Regions from separate parts of the Streptomyces sp. NPDC054783 genome, predicted to be linked through region 1. Evidence: riboswitches for the same ligand, from Rfam matches in the RefSeq annotation. Region 1 holds a riboswitch; the other holds the start of a gene.

The links. A riboswitch is a leader RNA that binds a small molecule or an ion and turns the genes downstream of it on or off. The one in region 1 is predicted to bind glycine.
Region 2: another riboswitch for glycine. It lies ahead of gcvP (aminomethyl-transferring glycine dehydrogenase); the one in region 1 lies ahead of gcvT (glycine cleavage system aminomethyltransferase GcvT).

Annotation. Positions count from the first base shown of each region.
Region 1 covers NZ_JBSHAY010000002.1:442,173-453,812, forward strand. Annotated here, with positions in the region: gene ACWGJ5_RS06255 (metallophosphoesterase) at 611-3,814, opposite strand; gene ACWGJ5_RS06260 (transposase) at 4,115-4,555, opposite strand; gene ACWGJ5_RS06265 (hypothetical protein) at 4,552-4,701, opposite strand; gene ACWGJ5_RS06270 (L-serine ammonia-lyase) at 5,115-6,482, opposite strand; gene glyA (serine hydroxymethyltransferase) at 6,587-7,855, opposite strand; gene gcvH (glycine cleavage system protein GcvH) at 7,870-8,247, opposite strand; gene gcvT (glycine cleavage system aminomethyltransferase GcvT) at 8,356-9,483, opposite strand; glycine riboswitch at 9,528-9,640, opposite strand; glycine riboswitch at 9,641-9,738, opposite strand; gene ACWGJ5_RS06290 (AAA family ATPase) at 9,917-10,561, shown strand; gene ACWGJ5_RS06295 (enhanced serine sensitivity protein SseB) at 10,628-11,419, shown strand; gene ACWGJ5_RS06300 (enhanced serine sensitivity protein SseB C-terminal domain-containing protein) at 11,594-11,640, shown strand, end outside.
Region 2 covers NZ_JBSHAY010000073.1:2,661-14,300, forward strand. Annotated here, with positions in the region: gene gcvP (aminomethyl-transferring glycine dehydrogenase) at 1-2,748, opposite strand, end outside; glycine riboswitch at 2,925-3,019, opposite strand; gene ACWGJ5_RS45805 (PRC-barrel domain-containing protein) at 3,139-3,510, shown strand; gene ACWGJ5_RS45810 (DNA polymerase IV) at 3,432-4,847, opposite strand; gene ACWGJ5_RS45815 (MerR family transcriptional regulator) at 4,904-5,587, opposite strand; gene ACWGJ5_RS45820 (bifunctional nuclease family protein) at 5,816-6,289, opposite strand; gene ftsR (transcriptional regulator FtsR) at 6,375-7,115, opposite strand; gene ACWGJ5_RS45830 (FHA domain-containing protein) at 7,159-7,986, opposite strand; gene ACWGJ5_RS45835 (DUF881 domain-containing protein) at 8,177-9,070, opposite strand; gene ACWGJ5_RS45840 (small basic family protein) at 9,076-9,408, opposite strand; gene ACWGJ5_RS45845 (DUF881 domain-containing protein) at 9,405-10,313, opposite strand; gene ACWGJ5_RS45850 (sugar phosphate nucleotidyltransferase) at 10,458-11,640, opposite strand, start outside.

The sequences.
Region 1 (11,640 bases):
GATCTGACGTGATCCTTACCGCGCGATGTCTGAATTCGACACCAGTTGGACGAGTGGAGCGCCGCATGGCGGCGTTGTCATGTTCCTTGCCGGGCGGCGGCGCTGGCCGGCGGCGTGGCATCCTGGGGTTGTGATCAGAGAGCCTGCGGAAGTCCGACTAGGCGAGGACGGGACGGTTGAGATCCCCCTGGGGGTTCTGGCAGAGGCCGGGTTGGACCCCGGGGCCCAGCTCGTGGCCTACAGCGACGGTGACGGACGGGTGGTCCTGCGCCGCCAAGAGGACGCGATTGGGGTCCTGCTTGAGGACGGAACTCTGTGACCGGATGCCAGGGCCTTCTGGAGTGTGACCGGCCCGCCCGTATTAGCGGGTGTGGGGCGTTGCGCCGACTGGATGGCGCTGCTGCACGGCGGAGCGGTCTGGGACGCGGAGCATGCGGCGTCAGAGACTGCCGGGCCTCATCTTGGTGATCGCCCCATGCTCCGCACTCCGCCGGGCTACTGATACCGACCAGACACTGCCACGCAATCGGCTCCGACAACACCGATTGTCATTGGAGGGGAGTTTTTCCTCTTGCAGCACTAACCATGAGCGATCCCCTTGTCAGTGAGGTCAGATCAAGTTACCAAACGGATCAACCGCTACACGGCTAGCTGCCATTAGTCGGGAGCGGCGACCCCTGAGGTCTCTAACTAGTCTGGCTTTGGCAGATCCTGGGTTGAATCGCGCCTTATCTTCTCTGTAAGGGTAATTACGCGGAATTTGAATATTTCGCACAGCGATCTCGGCGAGCAGTGATTCCAGCTGCACCGACTCCTGCTGGCCGCAGTCGGGAGCTAGGTAGGAGATCGTTGCAAAGGCCCGGAGAGTCTCAATTACCACGCGACGGTCACCATGGCGTACCAACAGCGATTCTGCATACTGTGCCCAGTTCTTGACTCCGACCAGGTGCGCGAGCAGCGTTCCCATGAGAGCCTGCCCAGGGTCTTCGGAGAAGGCTGGATCTTGCAATGCATCCTCAACCAACCCGGTCAGCTTGTTACTCGCAAGCCGTTTGGACATCGCATACCACGCCGAGAAGACGGGGGCAAAGAGAGTGATCCTTTCACGTATCTCGTCCAGTTGAGAGGAAGTTAGACCACTATCTTCAGAAAAACTACCTGGAGCCTCCAAGATGAACTCCTTCAGCGATTCATCGCCCGATAGGAGAGCCGCATAGACTGCGTACCCGTTCAAGATTTCTCGGAGAACTTCAGCCTTTAGGGAAGTATCTTGAACAAGTTCGCTGTTGCTAAGTGTCGAAGACGCGAGGGAAAGAGCCGCAGAGTAAGTCTGCAGCTGGGACCTTACCCAAATTTCGTCGGGTTGCTTCGAGACGGCCATCGTTATAGCGTCGATAGCGTCGAGAGCGTCCGTGAATGCTTCATCTTCTCGATCGGGCAAGGGGATATTTTGCTCGTTATCGTCACTGAAGGGCCAAACCTTTTTGACGAGGCTTTCATACTGCTCCTGCCCCGCCCACCCTTCCGCGCATGCCATCACCGTAAAAGGGTCCTGGCCAGCTGATTCCATTTGCGATCGGACGTCTTTGAAGGTCTCGCTAACCTTCTGCAACAAGGACCGGTCACTTCGACGCAGGGCCGCAGCATGCCGAATTATCTGGGAATTTCCGATTGGATCACGAAGGATCCAATCGCGAAATCCCACAGAATCCATTGCTCCTTGGGCAGCAAGAAGGGATAGGAGCGAAGGATGTCTGAATCTTATGCTGCCCCTGTTTTCGCTGAGCACGCGCCTGGAGACGAAGGAGTCAAGTACCGATCCGGGAGGCTCGGACCACCCTAGGCTCTGGAAGTAGGTGAACAAGAATCCTTCAGCATCGACCCGGTTGATCGCCTGCGTGTTCTCTCTGATTAGCTTTTCAGCCAACGCTGACAGAATATGCTGCCGGTCTCGGTAATCCATTTGGAAACGAAGATCCTCGGCGATGTCTCCTCGCCCCAATAGCATTCCTACGTAAGCTTCGAGCACGGCTGTATCGTTCGTTCCGGCACTCCATGTTTGATCGTTTGCGATGATGGACACCAAGGCGGCCATCATTCCAGGCGTTCTCGGTAGCTTCTCTCGATCAAGCAACGCAAGAACCGACTTCATGACGTCCTCGGGGTTCTCGGGTGCAACAAGTTCGATCAGACCTCGAAGCTCTCGCCTGCCAAAATTTCCGAGGTATCTCGTCAGAGCGGTATCTGAGAGTTGAGAGAGAGCACGCGTAATTTCAGGCTCGTCTGAACGCCGGCATCCCAAAAAGAGCTTGCTCTGCTGGCCTTGCCTGATGAGTTCCAGGAGCCGTGCCAGGGACTTAGGTCGGCTTAGGTCTATGTTGTCGACGGCGAGCGCAAGTCGTGGAACCAGATCCTTTGGAGACGCTGGAATCCCAGCTAGTGCGAGTTTTTTCCGGATTTCCGCAACAATACCTGATTGCCCAGATCCAACCGCTCTATGGTCTATCAAAATCGGTGCAAGCTGGTTGTCCATGGCGTAAGCTTCATAGGTCAGCCACTGAAGCGCGCTCGTGAGGCCGCTGGACTCTTCCCCTACGATAAGGAAGAAATTCGTGCCCGCGAAGTCCGACCGAATGTCTGCACGCTCAAGCTCGATCCCGTTTTTGAGGTCTTTGGCGGAAATATACTGGTCTACGGGTAGGGGGAGGAAAACAGGGGGAACTAGCAGCTCGCTCATTGTGCGGTTGTCGATGTCAGGGCTGGTGAGCATGCTTTTCTCTCGTACGGACTCAACAAGTGCCTCTGCGGCTAGGTCTGCAGGGGCGAACCGGCTTTCAGGGAGTTCCGACTTGTCGACTACCGGTTCGAAGCTGATCCGGACGATTCCGTTTGGTGCCACGTTCGAGGCGGCATCGAAGTCATCGCGGGAATCCCAGTAGCTGCGCACAGATATCGTCCCGTCCATTCTCTGTGCATCTATGTCAAGGATCGAGAAAGAGTTGAGGTAATCCCGCGAGTGGTACATGGAGCCTGAGGCGCTGTGGATCATCGTTCCCAAGGCCGCATGGACCGCTTGGGGATCGTCAACGTGTATGTGACCAGTACAGAGTAGGTGGAAGTTCTTGGTCAGCTCACGTTTCACGTCCATTTGATCGAACACTGCCAACCAGTTAATCGGGTGATGCATGACTGCGATGCGGAAATCGGCTCCGCTCACGGCTTGGGCGGCTTCGGATACTTGCCGATCGCCTACCAGTAGGTGAGTCAGATCCCCATCATTGGGAGCTCCTGTTGCCCTCCAGGCAGACGTGAGGGACGCGGCTCCGACTGTCACGTCCCCGACCAAGAAATTGTGAACTGTAACAAGCGGCGAAATTCGGGAGATACTACATCCATCGTAGTACCGTTCCTGGAACTCTAGCCATGGCCCCAGGCGCTCAATATGTTTTGTCAGGGAGTCTCTATCGTCAAGGAGTGCATTGACTGCATCACGACTTGTGAGAAGACTTTGCAGTCCCTGCTCCGAGAATCGGTCGATCTTTGATATGTCAACGTCGTGATTCCCTGGAGCTAGGATAATCCGATCCCTCGGAACGCCCGTGACCTCTTCTATGGGGGCCAAAAGGTGTTGCTCGGCGAACTGATACTGATCCGCGTGCGCGCTGAAAGCCAAGTCTCCACTAAAAACTACGACATCGACAGGTCGATCCTCGCATTGTTTCCCGAGGTCTCGCAGGAATGCAGAAATTACCCTGTTTTGGTCCGCCTCCCAAGTTGAGCGTATATGTAGATCGCTCAAGTGCAGTAGACGCATGGCTGCCTCCCCGCGTAAGGCCCAATTCGTCGGCTCGGCGTGGTGTATTCACACGCCCAAATGGTTGGGTGGAAGGAGTCCTCACTGGAGATACACTATTTTACGCCTGAGCGCCCCTGCCTGCGCGTTCGGCCGAGGCCGTACCGACCTCACCTCCGGGAAGCGGTCCCACCTCGCCCGTCACGTGATCTCTTAGTGGTCGACGCCGTAAATCCTTCGAGGGTTGATCATGCTGTCGGCGCGGCGAGGATTCTTCGTGTCGGCCGGCGGTGTGCTGGTCGAGCCTGGCCAGCAGGTCGTCTAGGTCGGAGGTGGTGAACTTCCACTGGAACGGCTGTGCCGTGGCGTTGTAGCGGTCTTCGAAGGCTCGGAGCCGGTCCCCGACCTGGGCGAGGTCGGTGAAGTGGGCGAGACGACCTTGCGTTGCACGACGGAGAAGTAGATCTCCACTTGGTTCAACCAGGAGGCGTGCATCGGGGTGTGGACCATCGCCGCGTTCGGGAACGCGGCCGACAGCCGGTCGGCGGCCTTCTGCCCGCGGTGGGAGGAGCGGTTGTCGACGATCCAGCACACGCGTTTCGCGCTGGCGTAGGGCTCTTGGGTCATGACCTGGGCGACCAGGTTCATGAACGGGTCGACGCCGGTCTGGGCTCGGTGCGGCCGGACACCCGTGCGGCGTGGACGTCGTAGGCGGCCAGGTAGGCAGGCCACTGCGCCGCCGCGGCTGTAGGTGTTGCTCACACGCGCATGGCACGGGCCTGGCCGGGGGCGAGGGTGGGGTGGCAGCGGCAGCGGGCCTGGATGGAAGTCCATTCGTCCGCGCTGATGACGTACTCGTCCTCGCCCAGCGTCCGGTCCTGCCAGGTGCGGGCGTACAGGTCCAGCACACGGGCGGCCTTCAGCCGGAAGCCGGGGTAGCACCAGGACCGCGCACGCTGTCCAAAGCGAGGCGTTGCCCGCCTGGCAGCCACGAGGTGTCGCGGTCCGGCACTCGAACGCTCCTGGAGCTACCGCTCTCTTGGAACGCTTTAACAAGGGATTAGGGCCTCCTGGGCGGTCCAACACGGGGTGACAACAGCGGGTCCCAGTGTCTCTGGACTTCTGGCTGTCTCAAGAGCGCGGGTGTCGGCAACGCCGCCCCGTGCCGACCGAAACGGCGTCGTTCGTCTGGGACGGGCCAGGGACTTTTCAGGGACTTTCACACCTGTCCCAGGGAGTTTCCAGGGACTTTCCGCAGCGTAAGCAGGGAAGGCCCCGACAGCGCCGAAAGACACGAACGCGCTGGTCAGGGCCCTCCCCCTCAGCACTCGATGATGTTCACCGCGAGCCCGCCCCGGGCCGTCTCCTTGTACTTCACGCTCATGTCCGCGCCGGTGTCCTTCATGGTCTTGATGACCTTGTCCAGGGACACCTTGTGGGAGCCGTCGCCGCGCATGGCCATCTTCGCCGCGGTGACCGCCTTGACCGCGGCCATGCCGTTGCGCTCGATGCACGGGATCTGGACCAGGCCGCCGACCGGGTCGCAGGTCAGGCCCAGGTTGTGCTCCATCCCGATCTCGGCGGCGTTCTCGACCTGCTCCGGGGAGCCGCCGAGGACCTCGGCAAGGGCGCCCGCGGCCATCGAGCAGGCGGAGCCGACCTCGCCCTGGCAGCCGACCTCGGCGCCGGAGATGGAGGCGTTCTCCTTGAAGAGCATGCCGATCGCGCCCGCGGCCAGCAGGAAGCGCACCACGCCGTCCTCGTCGGCGCCCGGCACGAAGTTCATGTAGTAGTGCAGAACCGCCGGGATGATGCCGGCCGCGCCGTTCGTGGGCGCGGTGACGACCCGGCCGCCCGCCGCGTTCTCCTCGTTCACGGCCATGGCGTAGAGCGTGATCCACTCCATGGCGTGGGCCGGTGCATCGCCCTCGGCGCGCAGCTGGCGGGCGGAGACGGACGCGCGGCGGCGCACCTTCAGGCCGCCGGGCAGGATGCCCTCGCGGGACATGCCGCGCTGGACGCACTCGCACATCACCCGCCAGATCTCCAGCAGGCCCGCGCGGATCTCCTCCTCGGTGCGCCAGGCCCGCTCGTTCTCCAGCATCAGCGAGGAGATCGACAGGCCGGTCTCCTTCGTCAGCCGCAGGAGCTCGTCGCCGGTGCGGAAGGAGTACTTCAGGACCGTGTCGTCCAGCTTGATCCGGTCCGCGCCGACCGCGTCCTCGTCCACGACGAAACCGCCGCCGACCGAGTAGTACGTCTTCGACAGCAGCTCCGCGCCGGAGGCGTCGTACGCCCACAGCGTCATGCCGTTGGCGTGGTACGGCAGGGCCTTGCGGCGGTGCAGCACGAGATCCTTGTCGAAGTCGAAGGCGATCTCGTGTTCGCCCAGGAGACCTATCCGGCCCTCGGCCTTGATCGCCTCCACGCGCGCGTCCGCCGTCTCCACGTCCACCGTGCGCGGCGAGTCGCCGGTCAGGCCGAGCAGGACGGCCTTCGGGGTGCCGTGGCCGTGCCCGGTCGCGCCCAGGGAGCCGTACAGCTCCGTCCGGACGGTCGCTGCCTTTTCCAGCAGCCCTTCGTTGCGCAGGCGGCGGGCGAACATCCGCGCCGCGCGCATCGGGCCGACCGTGTGGGAGCTGGACGGGCCGATGCCGATCGAGAACAGGTCGAAGACCGAGATGGCCACGGTCACTCCTCAAGACAGCAAAAACAGGGGGGTGGTGGGGCGCCCGCCAGGACCTTCCGGCACTGTCCTCACGAGTGCCCCACCGGGGATCTACTTGTCCGGGCCTACTTGTTCAGGCCCGGGTACAGCGGGTGCTTGTCGGCGAGCGCCGTCACGCGCGCCTTGAGCGCCTCCGCGTCGTAGGACGGCTTCAGCGCCTCGGCGATCACGTCCGCGACCTCGGCGAAGTCCTCGGCGGTGAAGCCGCGGGTCGCGAGGGCGGGCGTACCGATCCGCAGGCCCGACGTCACCATCGGGGGACGCGGGTCGTTCGGGACCGCGTTGCGGTTGACCGTGATGCCGACCTCGTGGAGGCGGTCCTCGGCCTGCTGGCCGTCCAGCTCGGACTCGCGCAGGTCGACGAGGATCAGATGCACGTCCGTACCGCCGGACAGGACGTTCACGCCGGCCTCGCGCGCGTCCGCCGCCGTCAGGCGCTCGGCGAGGATGCGGGCACCCTCCACGGTACGACGCTGGCGCTCCTTGAACTCCTCCGAGGCCGCGACCTTGAAGGAGACCGCCTTCGCCGCGATCACGTGCTCCAGGGGACCGCCCTGGAAGCCCGGGAAGACGGACGAGTTCAGCTTCTTCGCGAAGTCCTTGCTGCGCGCGAGGATGATGCCGCCGCGCGGACCGCCCAGCGTCTTGTGCGTGGTGGAGGTGACCACGTCGGCGTAGGGCACCGGGTTGGCGTGCAGACCGGCCGCGACCAGGCCCGCGAAGTGCGCCATGTCGACCCACAGGTAGGCCTCGACCTCGTCGGCGATCCGGCGGAAGGCGGCGAAGTCCAGCTCGCGCGGGTACGCCGACCAGCCCGCGATGATCACCTTCGGGCGGTGCTCCTTGGCGAGGCGCTCGACCTCGGCCATGTCGACCAGGCCGGTCCCGGCGTCCACGTGGTAGGCGACCACGTTGAACTGCTTGCCGGAGAAGTTCAGGCGCATGCCGTGGGTCAGGTGGCCGCCGTGCGCGAGGTCCAGACCGAGGATGGTGTCCCCGGGCTGGGCGAGGGCGAACAGGGCCGCCTGGTTGGCGGAGGCGCCGGAGTGGGGCTGGACGTTGGCGTACTCGGCGCCGAACAGCTCCTTGATCCGGTCGATGGCGATCTGCTCGGCGACGTCGACGTGCTCGCAGCCGCCGTAGTAGCGGCGGCCCGGGTAGCCCTCGGCGTACTTGTTGGTGAGGACGGAACCCTGCGCCTCCATCACCGCGAGCGGCGCGAAGTTCTCGGAGGCGATCATCTCCAGCGTGGACTGCTGGCGGCCGAGCTCGGCGTCGACCGCGGCGGCGATCTCCGGGTCCAGTTCGTGCAGGGACGTGTTCAGGACGGTCATACGGCTACGACTCCTCAGCCGGCGTTCTGGGCGGTGTACTCGTCGGCGGAGAGCAGGTCGGCCGGCTCCTCCGCGACGCGCACCTTGAACAGCCAGCCGCCCTCGAAGGGGGCCGAGTTGACCAGCGACGGGTCGTTGACGACGTCCTCGTTGATCTCGGTGACCTCACCGGTGACCGGCGAGTACAGGTCGGAGACCGACTTGGTGGACTCCAGCTCGCCGCAGGTCTCGCCCGCGGTCACCGTGGAGCCGACCTCGGGGAGCTGGGCGTAGACGACGTCGCCGAGCGCGTTGGCCGCGAACTCGGTGATGCCGACCGTCGACACGCCGTCCTCGGCGGCCGACAGCCACTCGTGCTCCTTGCTGTAGCGCAGCTGCTGGGGGTTGCTCATGGCCTGAATTCTCCTGTACGCGCGGGAGTGCTGTTGAAGGGGGGACTGCTGAGATCGCTGGTGAACAGCGGAACGTGCGCGGCGTCACACGGTGACCGCGTCCAGTGTCTACTTCTGGCGCTTGTAGAACGGCAGAGCCACGACCTCGTACGGCTCGTGACTGCCCCGGATGTCCACGCCGACGCCCTCGGTGCCCGGCGCCGCGTGCGCCGCGTCGACGTAGGCCATGGCGATCGGCTTGCCCAGGGTGGGGGAGGGGGCGCCGGAGGTGACCTCGCCGATCACCTCGCCGCCGGCGACGACGGCGTACCCGGCGCGCGGCACCCGGCGGCCCTCGGCGACCAGGCCGACCAGGACCCGCGGCGGGTTCTGCTCGGCTCGGGCGGCGGCCTCGGTGAGCGCCTGGCGCCCCACGAAGTCGCCCTCCTTCTCGAACTTCACCACCCGGCCGAGCCCGGCGTCGAAGGGGGTGAGCGAGGTGGTCAGCTCATGCCCGTACAGCGGCATGCCCGCCTCCAGGCGCAGGGTGTCCCGGCAGGACAGGCCGCAGGGGACCAGGCCGACGCCCTCGCCGGCCTTGGTCAGCGCCTGCCACAGCTCGACCGCGTGCTCGGGCCGCACGAACAGCTCGAAGCCGTCCTCGCCGGTGTATCCGGTGCGGGCGATCAGGGCCGGGACGCCGGCGACCGTGCCGGGCAGGCCGGCGTAGTACTTCAGGCCGTCGAGGTCGGCGTCGGTGAGGGACTTCAGGATGCCGGGGGACTCCGGGCCCTGGACGGCGATCAGCGCGTACGCGTCCCGGTCGTCGCGCACCTCGGCGTCGAAGCCGGCGGAACGCTCGGCGAGGGCGTCCAGCACCACCTGGGCGTTGGAGGCGTTGGCCACGACCATGTACTCGGTCTCGGCGAGCCGGTAGACGATCAGGTCGTCCAGGATGCCGCCGTCGGCCCGGCAGATCATGGTGTAGCGGGCGCGGCCCACGCCGACGGAGGCGATGTTGCCGACCAGGGCGTGGTTCAGGAACGCGGCCGCCCCGGCGCCGGTGACGGTGATCTCGCCCATGTGGGAGAGGTCGAACAGACCCGCCTTCGTCCGCACGGCGATGTGCTCGTCGCGCTCGGAGCCGTAGCGCAGCGGCATGTCCCAGCCGGCGAAGTCGGTCATCGTCGCACCGAGCGAGCGATGCAGGGCATCGAGCGCGGTGTGGCGCAGCTCGGAGGGTTCGGTACTGCTCATCGGTCGGTCGTCTCCCAGGGAAAGGCAGGACGGGCGAGGAACGTTCCTCCCCATCTGTCATCGGAACCTGAGAGGTTCGCCAGGACCGCCACAGGGACGATCACGGCTTGCACCTTGGGTGGAGCCACTGTCGCAGCGGCCCGCTTTTCAGATGTGCCTCGCCCGCGCGGTAACGGGGCCTGAGAGATTCAAGGGAGGGACTTGCTCCTTCGGCGTCCCAGCGAAGGCTGCTGGGAACTCTCCCGCGCGGATTCAAACGGCCGGTATGCAGTTGGCGGCCACATCATTGCACGCCGCACCCCCGCCCGTCAGGGCCGCATCTGTAACCGAGCTGTGGCAGGACGCGCACGAAACCAGCGGGCCCCGTGCATTACCTTCCCTTTACATTTGCTGGGCATGAATATTGCCAAGCCCATGGGGGAGGACGATCACGGTGAACAGGACCCCGTTGTACGCCACCGTCGCCACCGGCATTGCGGTACCGAGGCAACGCACCGCTGCGGACCAGAGCGTCCGCGACCTGCGCGACCGCACCGGCCGCGGCCCCGGCGCCCTGGCCTTCGGCCCCCGCGACCTGGTCGTGATGGCCGGCCTGCCCGGCAGCGGCAAGTCCACCCTGATGCGCCGCGCGGTCGCCGGCCGCCGCATCGACTCCCAGGACACCCGCGACCGCTTCGCGGCCCGCCTGCCCCGCGCCCTCCCGTACGCCCTCTACCGCCCCCTGGTCCGCCTCGCCCACTACGCCGGCCTGCGCCGCGCCCTGCGCACCGGCGAGGGCGTCGTCGTGCACGACTGCGGCACCCAGCCCTGGGTGCGTGCCTGGCTCGCCCGCGAGGCCCGCCGCCGTGGCGGCACCCTCCATCTGCTCCTGCTCGACGTCACCCCCGAGACCGCGCGAGAGGGCCAGCGCGAGCGCGGCCGGGGCGTCTCCGCCTACGCCTTCCGCCGCCACCGTCGTACGACCGCCCGGCTGCTCGCCGCGGTCGAGCGTGGCGAGCTGCCCGCGGGCTGCGGCGCGGCCGTGCTGCTGGACCGCCCGGCGGCGGACGGCCTGCGGCGGATCACATTCAGGAGGTGAGGCACGGTCACGGTCACCCGATAGCCTTCATGGTCACAGCAGTGGTTCCCAGCAGGCGGTAGGCAGATGGACTTCCCAGCGGACATTCCCGCGGACTTCCCGGCACAGGCGCACCCCCAGCCGCACGGCGGCTGGCCCGGCAACGAACTGGAGGAGGTGCTCTCGGCCTCCCTCGGCATACCCGCCGCGGCCGGCCGGATCATCGAGGTGCTGGGCCGGAGCCTGCTCTGGATCCCGCTGCCCAACGGCGGTGGCCCGGACAGCGTCGCCCTCGACCTGCCCGCGCTGGACATCGAGGGCCAGGCCTACGTCCCGGTGTTCAGCTCCGAGGAGCAGCTGCGCCAGGCGGCCGGCTCCCACATGGCTTACACCATCGCCCCCGCCGTGGAGTTCGCCCGCGGCCTGCCCCCGCAGGTCGGCCTCGCGGTCAACCCCGACGCGCTGGTCGGCATCCCGCTCCCGCCCGCGGCGGTGGCCGAGCTGTGCCGGGCCGGCCGTACCCCGCTGGACGGCCCGAACACCGGCGCCCGGGTCCGCCTCTTCGAGCCCGACTGGCAGGACGACCCGGTCGACTTCCTCTCCGCCGCGTCCGCCGAGTTCGCCGAGACCGGCGTGGTCCTCACCGCCCGCCGCTGCCTGGCCGCCGTAGAGACGGACGACCCGGTGATGTTCGTGGGCGTCGAGCTCTCCCAGTGGGAGGGCGACCTGCGCGCCCTGCCCCTGCAGGCCCTGGGCAGAGCCCTCGGCGAAGTCCCGGTCAAGTGGCCGGTCAACCTGGTCCTCATGGACGTGACGGACGACCCGGTGTCCGAATGGCTGAGGTCGAACGTCCGTCCCTTTTACCAGCACGGCCACTAGAAGCCGACGCAAGGGGCAACCTGAGGGGCGCGGGGCTGTGTCCGATATGCGGCTCCGCCGCGTGGGCGCGAGCAGCCGCACACAACCCGCACCCGTGCACGCACCCAGGGCCCCGGGCCAGTAGGCGCATAAGCTGTCTCCAAACACCGGGGCACAAAAAGAAGGGCACGACAGGTGAGCGCGAGCCACAGCGGCAGCGTCGGCGTGGAACACACGCTGCG
Region 2 (11,640 bases), on a different contig from region 1:
GTAGGCGTGTGTCCACTCACCGCCGAGCGCGGCGGAGGTGTGGGGGGCGCCCTGCAGCGGGTTGTCCTCCGCCGGCCACTCACCGGCGCCGACCTTCTCGATCTCCGCGCGGATGGCGATCATCGCGTCGCAGAACCGGTCCAGCTCGGTGAGGTCCTCCGACTCGGTCGGCTCGATCATCAGCGTGCCGGCCACCGGGAAGGACATGGTCGGCGCGTGGAAGCCGTAGTCGATGAGCCGCTTGGCCACGTCGTCCACGCTGACGCCGGTCGCCTTGGTCAGCGGGCGAAGGTCGATGATGCACTCGTGCGCGACCAGGTTGCCGGGGCCGGTGTAGAGCACCGGGTAGTGCGGCTCCAGGCGCTTGGCGATGTAGTTCGCGGAGAGCACGGCCACCTGAGTGGCCCGCTTCAGGCCCTCGCCGCCCATGAGGCGGACGTAAGCCCAGGAGATGGGCAGGATGCCCGCGGAACCCCAGGGAGCGGCCGAGATCGGGCCGACTCCCGTCTCCGGGCCGGCGGCCGGCTGCATCGGGTGGTTCGGCAGGTACGGCGCCAGGTGCGAGCGGACCGCGACCGGACCGACGCCGGGGCCGCCGCCACCGTGCGGGATGCAGAAGGTCTTGTGCAGGTTCAGGTGCGAGACGTCGCCGCCGAAGTGGCCCGGCTTGGCCAGGCCGACCAGGGCGTTCAGGTTCGCGCCGTCGACGTACACCTGGCCGCCGGCCTCGTGGACCTGGGCGCAGATGTCGGCGACGTGCTCCTCGAACACGCCGTGCGTGGAAGGGTAGGTGATCATCAGCACCGCCAGCTCGTCGCGGTACTGCTCGATCTTGGCGCGCAGGTCCTCGACGTCGATCTCGCCGTCCTCGGCGGTCTTGACGACGACGACCTTCATTCCGGCCATCACGGCGCTGGCCGCGTTGGTGCCGTGCGCGGAGGACGGGATCAGGCAGACGGTGCGCTGCTCGTCGCCGTTGGCTCGGTGGTAGCCGCGGACGGCGAGCAGACCGGCCAGCTCGCCCTGGGAGCCGGCGTTCGGCTGCAGGGAGACCTTGTCGTAGCCGGTGACCTCGGCGAGACGTTCCTCCAGCTCGCGGATGAGCGTGAGGTAGCCCTCGGCCTGCTCGGCGGGGGCGAAGGGGTGCAGCTGGCCGAACTCGGGCCAGGTGACCGGCTCCATCTCGGTGGTCGCGTTGAGCTTCATGGTGCAGGAGCCCAGCGGGATCATGCCGCGGTCGAGCGCGTAGTCGCGGTCGGCGAGCTTGCGCAGGTAACGCAGCATCGCCGTCTCGGAGCGGTGCTGGTGGAAGACCGGGTGGGTCAGGTAGACGTCGGTGCGCTGCAGCGCCTCGGGCAGGGTGTCCTCGGCCGTGGCGTCCAGTGCCTCGACGTCGCCCTTGACACCGAAGGCGGACCAGACCGCCTCCAGCTGGGCCCGCCCGGTGGTCTCGTCGCAGGCCACGGAGACGTGGTCGGCGTCGACCAGGTGGAGGTTGACCCCGTTCTCCCGGGCTGCGGCGACGACCTCGGCGGCCTTGCCGGGTACGCGCGCGGTGAGGGTGTCGAAGTAGGCGCCGTGGACGATCTCGACACCGCCGGCCTTCAGGCCCTCGGCGAGGATGGTGGCGTAGCGGTGCGTGCGCCGGGCGATGGTCTGCAGGCCCTCGGGGCCGTGGTAGACGGCGTACATGCCGGCCATCACGGCGAGCAGCACCTGCGCGGTGCAGATGTTGCTGGTGGCCTTCTCCCGGCGGATGTGCTGCTCACGGGTCTGCAGCGCGAGCCGGTAGGCCTTGTTGCCGTCCGCGTCGACGGAGACGCCCACGAGCCGGCCGGGCAGGCTGCGCGCGAACTTCTCGTGCACCGCCATGTATCCGGCGTGCGGGCCACCGAAGCCCATCGGCACACCGAAGCGCTGGGTGGTGCCGACTGCGATGTCCGCGCCGAGCTCTCCCGGCGAGGTCAGCAGGGTCAGGGCGAGCAGGTCGGCGGCGACGGTGACGAGCGCGCCGAGCTGGTGCGCCTGGTCGATGACCGGCTTGATGTCGCGTACGGCACCGGAGGCGCCCGGGTACTGGATCAGCACGCCGTTGATCTCACGCGCGGCTATGTCGGCGGGAATGCCGTCGCTGAGGTCGGCGACGACCACCTCGGCACCGGTCGGCTCGGCGCGGGTCTCGATGACGGCGATCGTCTGCGGCAGCACGTCCGCGTCGACCAGGAACAGGCCCTTCTTGTTCTTGCCCATGCGCCGGGACAGCGCCATCGCCTCGGCGGCCGCGGTGCCCTCGTCCAGCAGGGAGGCGCCGGAGGTGGGCAGCCCGGTGAGCTCGGCGACCGTCGTCTGGAAGTTCAGCAGGGCCTCCAGGCGGCCCTGGGAGATCTCCGGCTGGTACGGGGTGTAGGCCGTGTACCAGGCCGGGTTCTCCATGACGTTGCGCAGGATGACGGGCGGGGTGAAGGTGCCGTAGTACCCGAGCCCGATCATGGAGTCGAGGACCTGGTTGCGGTCGGCGAGCGAGCGCAGCTCGGCGAGCACCTCCGCCTCGGTGCGGGCGCCCGGCAGGTCGAGGGCGTCGGCGTTCTTGATCACGTCCGGGACCGCCGCGGCGGTCAGCTCGTCCAGCGATCCGTAGCCGACCTGCGCGAGCATCTTGGCCCGCGCCTCCTGGTCGGGCCCGATGTGGCGCTGCTCGAACGGGATGCCCGCTTCGAGCTCCGAGAGCGGAATACGATGGGCGGTCATTGCGGAGGCCTCCTGGTCTGACGCGACCTTCGAAGGGCACCACGGCGTGGGTGCCCCGACGGCCTCCCCCTCTGTCATCTCAACCTGAGAGCTTCACCGGACGCCCTGCGGGACGCCGGCTTTCACCGTCGGTGAGAGCGGAAGCCGTCGACACCCGCTCTGCTTTCCAGAGTGACCTCGTCCGTGCGGTACGTGAGCCTGAGAGATTCCGGGGAGGATTTGCTCCTTCGGCGCCTCCGAAGTGGTCGGAGGACTCTCCCGCACGGGGTCAGCAGCCGCTGTCAGCCTACCAGCGGGGTCAACGCCCGAGCCCTCGAGTGGCCACCTCCCTGAATGTGCTCTTTCGTAGTGCTTACGGATGTATTGCGACCACGTGGAGGGAGAGGGACCGTGCAGACCGACATCGATCCGCGCAACCTGATCGGCCGCAAGGCGTTCGACCGCACCGGCACCAAGATCGGGACCATCGACGAGGTGTACCTCGACGACGCGACCGGCGTGCCCGAGTGGGCGGCCATACGCACCGGCCTGTTCTCCCGCGACGCCTTCGTCCCTCTGGAGCCGAGCGAACTGATCGAGGGCTCCCTCCACGTCCCCTTCGACCGCGCCCTGATCAAGGACGCCCCGGACTTCGGTGTGGGCCGTCATCTGTCACCCGAACAGGAACTCCAGCTCTACCACCACTACGGCCTGGACGTGGCCTCACGCCCCTCGGCCCCGGACCACGACTTCGGCAAGCTGGCGGGGTCGGAGGAAACCTGATCGGAGGCCTCCGCAACCAACGGCAACGGATCGGCCGACTCCAGCGCAGGATCACCGACAAAGAACGTCCGCACCCTCCCAGGAGGGGACTGCGGCGTCTCGAACCGCACGGTGACCCGCCCCAGCCCACTCCCCTGCACCCACCCGTGTCCGTACTCCGCATGTCTTACGTCCTGTCCCGCGCGCCAGTGCCTCTCGACCGGCTCGGGCTGCTCCACGACGACCTCGGCCCCGGCCTCCTCCGGCGTCTCCGCCGCCCGCACGGGCATGGCCTGCGCGAACAGGTCCTCCTGGGTGTAGTCGGCGAGCCCGGAGACGCCCACGCCCAGCAGCCGTACCCCACCCGTGGTGTCCACGGAGTCCAGCAGCCGCGCGGCCGCCTCGCGCACGACCGCCGGATCGTCCGTGGGCCCTCTGAGCGTCTCGGAGCGGGTCAGGGTCGAGAAGTCGTACCTGCGCACCTTCAGTACGATCGTCCGCCCCGACAGCCCGGCCCCGCGCAGCCGTCCCACGCACCGGTCGGCGAGCCGCTGCACCTCCAGACCGATCCGCAGCCGGTCGTGGATGTCCACGTCGTAGGTGTCCTCCACCGACACCGACTTCGCCTCACGCTCGGCCACCACGGGCCGCTCGTCATGGGCCAGGGCCATGGCGTGGAGCGCGTGCCCGTGCGCCTTGCCGAGCAGCCGGACCAGCTCGTCCTCGCCCGCTTCGGCCAGTTCCCCGACCGTCGTGATACCCGCCCGGCGCAGATGGTCCCCGGTGGCCGGCCCGACCCCCGGCAGGGTCCGCACCGGCATCGGCCCCAGCAGCGCCCGCTCGGACCCCGGCTCGATGAGCACCAGGCCGTCCGGCTTCGCCTGCTCCGAGGCGATCTTGGCGAGCATCTTGGAGGCGGCGAGCCCCACCGATCCCGTCAGCCCGGTGACCGCCCGTATGTCCGCGCGCAGCTCGATTCCGGCCCGCCGCGCCGATTCCTCGTCCCGGGCCGTCCCGCCGGCCTCCAGGTCCACGAACGCCTCGTCCAGGCTGAGCGGCTCCACCAGCGGCGACAGCTCCCGCAGCAGCGCCATCACCTGCTCGCTGATCGCCCGGTACACGGTGAAGCGCGGCACCAGATACGCGGCGTTGGGTGCCAGCCGACGCGCCTGGGCCATGGGCATCGCCGAGTGCACCCCGAAGACCCGTGCCTCGTACGACGCGGTGGCCACCACCCCGCGCGGTCCGAGCCCGCCCACGACCACGGCCTTCCCGCGCAGACTCGGCTTGGATGCCTGCTCCACCGAGGCGTAGAAGGCATCCATGTCGAGATGCAGGATCGTGGGCGCGTTTCTCACACCTCCGATGCTGCACCACGGCACTGACAATGCCCCGCCGCGGAGCGGGACCGGTGTCAGACCGCCCGGTTGCGGCGCCGCGCCAGCTCGTCCGCGGGGTTGTGCCCGACGAGGGTCTCGCCGGTGTCGATGCGCTCGCCGTGCAGCTGGGAGAGCGCGCTTTCCACGTCCCGCCACACCACGCCGACGGCGATCCCGAAGATGCCCTGACCGCCCTGGAGCAGGGCGTGGACCTCGTCCGGCGAGGTGCATTCGTAGACCGTGGCGCCATCGCTCATCAGGGTCAACCGCTCCAGGTCGCGGAAACCGCGTTCCCTGAGGTGCTGCACGGCCGTGCGGATGTTCTGCAGCGAAACCCCGGTGTCCAGGAACCGCTTGACGATCTTCAGGACGACGACGTCACGAAAGCTGTACAGCCGCTGCGTGCCCGACCCGTACGCGGGCCGCACACTCGGCTCGACCAGGCCGGTGCGCGCCCAGTAGTCCAGCTGCCGGTAGGTGATGCCGGCAGCCGCGCAGGCCGTCGGCCCGCGATAACCGATCTGTTCCGATGCCATGGACGCCGCCCCTCCGCCGTTCGGCACCACCGTCGGCCGCTGCGGAGCGTGATCGACCGCGCTGCTCGGTTGGGGGTACCCCCTGTTCGAACGCAGCTGAGAGCCCGGGGGAGGGTACGGACCGCTCTCCCCGAACCCGCGTCCGGGGGCACCCCCAGCCGTACCGTCGCCGCTGGTTCTCACGCCGACCTCCGTCCTTGACCTGCCTTCACGACGGTAGGCAGTCACCAGGGGTGCGTCAACGATCGCCACACTCGGCACGCCGAGTGATAATCACCCTAGGAGTGGTTTCCCGTGCCCCACCGCGGGGAAAGGCTAGCCGAATGCTTCGGGGGGAGGCCGTAGGACGCTCTCATTGGCCGGTGGCACATGCCCGAGCACCGGGCTGCGAAGCCTACCGGGCGTCCGCCTTCACTGGCTGCTGGTGCCGAAGTCCTCGGGCGAGATCTGGTCGAGGAACTCGCGGAACTTCTCCACCTCGTCCTCCTGCTCGTCCGGAATGGCGATGCCGGCGTCGTCCAGCACCGCGTCACTGCCGTAGATCGGCGTTCCGGTGCGCAGGGCCAGCGCTATGGCGTCGGAGGGACGGGCGCTGACCTCGACGCCACTGGCGAAGACCAGCTCCGCGTAGAAGACACCTTCGCGCAGATCGGTGATGCGTACTTCGGTCAGCTCCTGGCCGACGGCCTCCAGCACGTCCTTGAACAGGTCGTGCGTCAGCGGCCTGGCGGGGGCCATGCCCTGCTGGGCGAAGGCGATCGCCGTCGCCTCCCCCGGCCCGATCCAGATGGGGAGGTAACGGTCGCCTCCCACTTCGCGCAGGAGCACGATCGGTTGGTTGGAGGGCATTTCGACCCGGACACCTACGACATCGAGCTCGTTCACACAGCAACCCTAGGCCGTGCCCGGGACGTTTGGGTAGTCGGGCCGGGAACAGGTGCCCGATCCGGCCGCCCGCGGCCCCCGGCGTTCACGGCAGCCGCACCCCGAGAGCGGTCTTCACCAGTGCCGCGTGCAGCTTGACCGTGAGCGCGGCCAGCTCCTTCGTACGGGCCTCGGCATGGGCCCTGGTCTGCGGGTTGCGGTGGCGTTTGAGCGGGGCCACCACCTGGTCGACCAGTCCGGCCTCGCGGTCGGCGGCCGCCTTCATCACCCGAAGGTGGCGTGGCTCGATCCCGAAACGGCCCAGTTCGGCGACGAGCGCGGCCACGGTGACCGCCTCGGCGTCGTACGCCCCGTCCTCCAGGGGAGCGATGAGCCCGTACGACTCCCACTCCTTCAGGACGCCCTCGTCGATCTCCGCAGCGGCCAGCAGCTCGGCCCTGCCGACCCGGGCCACCGTGGGCACCGCGACCACCGGCCCCGGAACGTCCTCGGCGGTGCGCTGACGGCCCACGACGGGCAGCTGGACCGCCTCGCCCCGCTCCATGGCGTCGAGGTGCTCGCGGATCACCTTGAGCGGCAGATAGTGGTCCCGCTGCATCCTCAGCACATGCGCCAGGCGCTCGACATCCCCGGCGCTGAACTTGCGGTACCCCGAGGGGGTCCGCTGCGGCTCGATGAGCCCCTCCGCCTCCAGGAAACGGATCTTGGAGATGGTGACTTCGGGGAATTCGTCGCGCAGCACGGTCAGCACCGTGCCGATGCTCATCAGCCGACTGTCCCTGGCGGCGGTACCGCTTCCGGCACCGCCGCTCGGTGTTTGAAGCATGGACCTTCCCTGGGGTCCCCCCGGACGCCGGTCCGGGGGCGGGTCAGATGCCCTGCCGGCTCGCGTAGAACACCAACCGGTACTTGCCGATCTGCACCTCGTCACCGTTCGACAGAGCGACCTGGTCGATCCGCTCACGGTTGACGTACGTGCCGTTGAGACTGCCCACGTCGGCCACGGTGAACGAGCCGTCCGCGGAGCGCCGGAACTCCACGTGCCGGCGTGAGACCGTGACGTCGTCCAGGAAGATGTCGCTCTGTGGGTGACGGCCGGCCGTGGTCAGGTCGCTGTCCAGCAGGAAGCGGCTGCCCGAGTTCGGCCCCCGGCGCACCACCAGCAGCGCGGAGCCCATCGGCAGCGCGTCCACCGCGGCCTGCGCCTCGGGCGACAGCATCGGCATCTGCGTCTGGCCGGTGACCTCGGCGTCGTAGGCCTCGAGACCGGAGATCGAGATCGTGGACGTCGTCTCGGAGGCACGCTCCGGCGCCACTCCGGGACGCAGCGGCGCGCCACAGTTCGAACAGAAGCGGGCGTTCTCCGCGTTGCGGTTACCGCACCTCGTACACACCAGGACCGACATGGACGGATCCTCCTGCGGCTGCCCCGCCGGGGCGTTGGAAGCGTACGGACCGGGGGCGAACCCTCCACCCGCAGCTGAGGTTGACGGTTGGCCGAAACCTATGCCGCCGGACTGGGCAGGGTCAACCGACGCCCCGCCCTGACCTCCGGAAATGTCACCGCCCGGACCAGCGACCTGGTCCCTGAACAGCGGGCGCTGGCCCTCCGCGTCAGGCTGTGCGCGGTGACGAGCGGTCGCGTTGTCGCTGCCCTCTCGCGCGCTCTTGCGGAACAACTTCGCAAACAACTTCACGGGCGATTCCCCTTGACCGAAACAGACCCGCCCGTGGGGCAGGACGAACCCTGATTGCCTACACCGGCCGAGCCGGACATTCTCACAACGTCCGTATCCACCAGACAGTTTCCACCACGCACCACCCCTTCGGTGCGCCGACCCCCCGCAACCTCATGCCCCTGCCTGACGTCCCCCATGCACCACCGGTTCACTGGGAGGACGACCGAGCGTAGTCAGGCCGCTTCGCCTGCCGCAAGGCGTCCACGACGATCTTGTCCGACTGCTGGACCGTCACCGTGGCCTGCTCCTTCTCCAGTGTCTGCACCACACCCCCGGGGATGTTCAGCGCCGGCTCCAGGTCCTGCGGCTTGCCGATGACCTTGAAACGATAGGGGGCGTTGATCTTGTTCCCGTCGACGCCGACGCCGTTGCCGGAGTCCGTGAAGTAGGTGCCCGCGACCACCCGGACCCCGTTCACCTGGATCGCCTCCGCACCGGCCGCGCGCAGCTCCTGGATCGCGTCGAGCAGCATGTCCGCCTTGACCGTCCCCTTCGTGTCCTCGATCGTCATCGTGATGCCGGGACCCTGCGCCGCCACGGTGCCCGCCAGAATGCCGAGTTGCCTCTCCTTCTCGGCCGTCTGCTTGCGGGCCTCCGCCGCCTGGTCGGAGCTGCTCTGCAGTTCCTGGCGCTGCTTTTCGAGTCCCTGCTTCTCGTCCTCAAGACGCTGCGTACGCGAATCCAGTTCATCGAGGATGCGAACAAGATCCTCCTGGCGTGCGCCGCGCAGCGCGCTGTCGCTGTCGCTGTTGGACGCCACCTGCACCGCCAGGCCGAAGCCGAGGCCGAACAGCAGCAGGGCGACGATGAGTTGGGCCCGGGTCACCCGCGGCGGCCACAGCCCCTTCACCAGCCGCTGCCGACCGGTCAGCGGCGCTTCCGCCTGCTGCTCCGGCTGCTCAGGCCGCTCCTGCTGCTCCGGCGCCGGCTCCGGTGCCCGCGCGGGCACCTCCTCGGGCAGTTCCTTGCGCAGCCTGTTCTCCGGCTTGTCCGGCTTCTGCGGGGTGCCCGGCTGCTCGTTCCGCTCGTTCTGCTCGCTCATCGGTGTCACGCCCGGAACACGTGCCGCCGGATCGCCGCGGCGTTGGAGAAGATCCGGATGCCGAGGACGACCACGACGCCCGTGGACAGCTGCGCGCCCACGCCCAACTTGTCGCCGAGGAACACGATCAACGCGGCGACGACCACGTTCGACAGGAACGACACGACGAAGACCTTGTCGTCGAAGATCCCGTCGAGCATGGCCCGCAGACCGCCGAACACGGCGTCCAGCGCCGCGACGACGGCGATCGGCAGATAAGGCTCGACGACCGCCGGAACCTCGGGCCGGACCAACAGGCCGGCCACGACTCCCACGACGAGGCCCAGTACGGCGATCACGATGTGCCCTTCTCAGTCTTCTCGGTGCTCGGCTGTGCTGTGCGTACGATCACACTCGGTGCGGCGGGCAACCGCAGGTCGCCCGCTGTGGAGATGGTGGCGCGGATGCCGAAGTTCTGCTCCAGGGCGTGCAGATACAGGCCGTCCGCGCTGTTGCGGAAATCGGTGTTCAACCGTTCCCCGTCCCCCACCGCCAGCACCGTGTACGGCGGCACCAGCGGTCTGTTGTCGACCAGTATCGCGTCTCCCGCCGCCCTGATCGCGGACAGGGCGGTCAGCCGCTGCCCGTTGATGGAGACGGCCTCGGCGCCGGACTCCCACAGCCCGTTCACCACGCGCTGCATGTCCCGGTCGCGCACCCGGCCGGTGTCGGAGAACCCGGAGGTCTCCCGCGGGTTGGTGCCGTCACCGCCGGTGCTGGCCTCCTTGGCGTCGTTCACCACGACCTCGACACCCGGACCGTGGACCGCCGTGGCCCCCGACAGCACGCCCGCCAGGTCGGCCTGTGCGCTGCCGCCGCTCGACTTCAGCGCCGCCCGCTGGCGCGCGCTGACGTCGTCCCGGAGCTTGTCGACCGTGCCCTCCAGCTTGTCCGCGTTCGCGGTCTCGCCGTCGATGCGGTCGATCAGCTCCTGCCGCTCCTTGGCGACCACCGGTGCCGCCGCCCGCGTCTGCGCCGCCCCGACGGTCACGACCAGCGCCGCGAGCACGAGACCGGCCGCGAGGCCGAGCTTCGCCCGCAGGGTCCTGGGCAGGCCGCCCTCGCCCTGGGACGTCCTGCGGGCGGCGGCCTCTGCATACCCGTCGTCGAGGCTGTGATCCATGACGTTGGTGATCAACGACATGGAGGCGTCCGGACGCTGCGGCCGCGTGGGGCTGCTCCGAACGGGGGGTTGCTGCGGCATGCCGCACATCGTCGCATGTCGCGAGGAGTACCTCCGAATGGCCCCACCGGCGTGCCGGACAGACCCCCTCGGGGGACACTTGTCCGGCACGCGCGCGTGCGTGGATTCTGCCGTCCGGCGGTCTGCGTTCCGGTCTGTGTTCCCTTACCTCCCGGCGCTGTCCACGACGGCCGACCACTCGTCCAGCAGGGCCTGAGCCGAGGCGTCGTCGGGTCCCTCGGCCCACAGATGGGTGACGGCCTCGGCCGGGTCGGGCAGCACCATCACCCAGCGCCCATCCGTCTCCACGACCCGCACACCATCCGTCGTGTCGACAAAGCGATCCCCTGCGGCCTCGACCACCCGCCGCATGACCAGACCCTTCACGGCCCACGGCGTGGCCAGGTCCCGCTTGAGGACGTGCGCCCGCGGGATCCGCGCGTCGATCTGGCTCAGCGTGAGCTGCGTGCGCGCCACCAGCCCGATCAGCCGCACGAAGGCCGCCGTGCCGTCGTAGACGCTGCTGAACTCGGGGACGATGAACCCGCCCTTGCCGTCACCGCCGAAGATGGTGCCCTCCTCGCCGCCGACGCGCGTGAGGTCGTCGGGCGAGGTGGTGGTCCACTCGACCTGGGTGCCGTGGTAGGCGGCCACCTGCTCGGCGATCCGGGTCGTGGTCACGGGCAGCGCGACCCGGCCGCTGCGCCGCTCCGCGGCCACCAGGTCCAGCATCACCAGCAGTGCGCGGTCGTCCTCGATGATCCGGCCCTTCTCGTCCACGAGCGAAAGCCGCTCGCCGACAGGGTCGAACCGGACACCGAACGCGGCCCCCGAGGAAGCCACTATCTCGCCGAGCCGCATCAGGCCCTTGCGCCGTATCTCGGCCGTCTCCGTGGGCCGTGACTCGTCCAGACCGGGGTTGATGGTCAGGGAGTCCACGCCCAGCTTGCCGAGCAGGCTGGGCAGCACCAGCCCGGAGCTGCCGTTGGAGGCGTCGACGACGACCTTCAGGCCGGATTCGGCGATCCCGGTCGTGTCGACGTTCCGCAGCAGCGATCCGGTGTACGAGTCGAAGACGCTCGCCGGGAAGTACAGGTCGCCGATCTCACCGGGGAACGCCCGCCGGTACTCCTGCCGCGCGAACACCCGGTCCAGCTTGCGCTGGCTGCCCTGCGACAGGTCGGCGCCGTTGCCGTCGAAGAACATGATGTCGACCGAGTCCGGCACGCCGGGCGAGGTCCGGATCATGATGCCGCCGGCGCTGCCGCGCGCGGTCTGCTGCCGGGCCACGGGCAGCGGTACGTTCTCCAGGTCGCGTACGTCGATGGCACTGGCCTGCAGCGCGGAG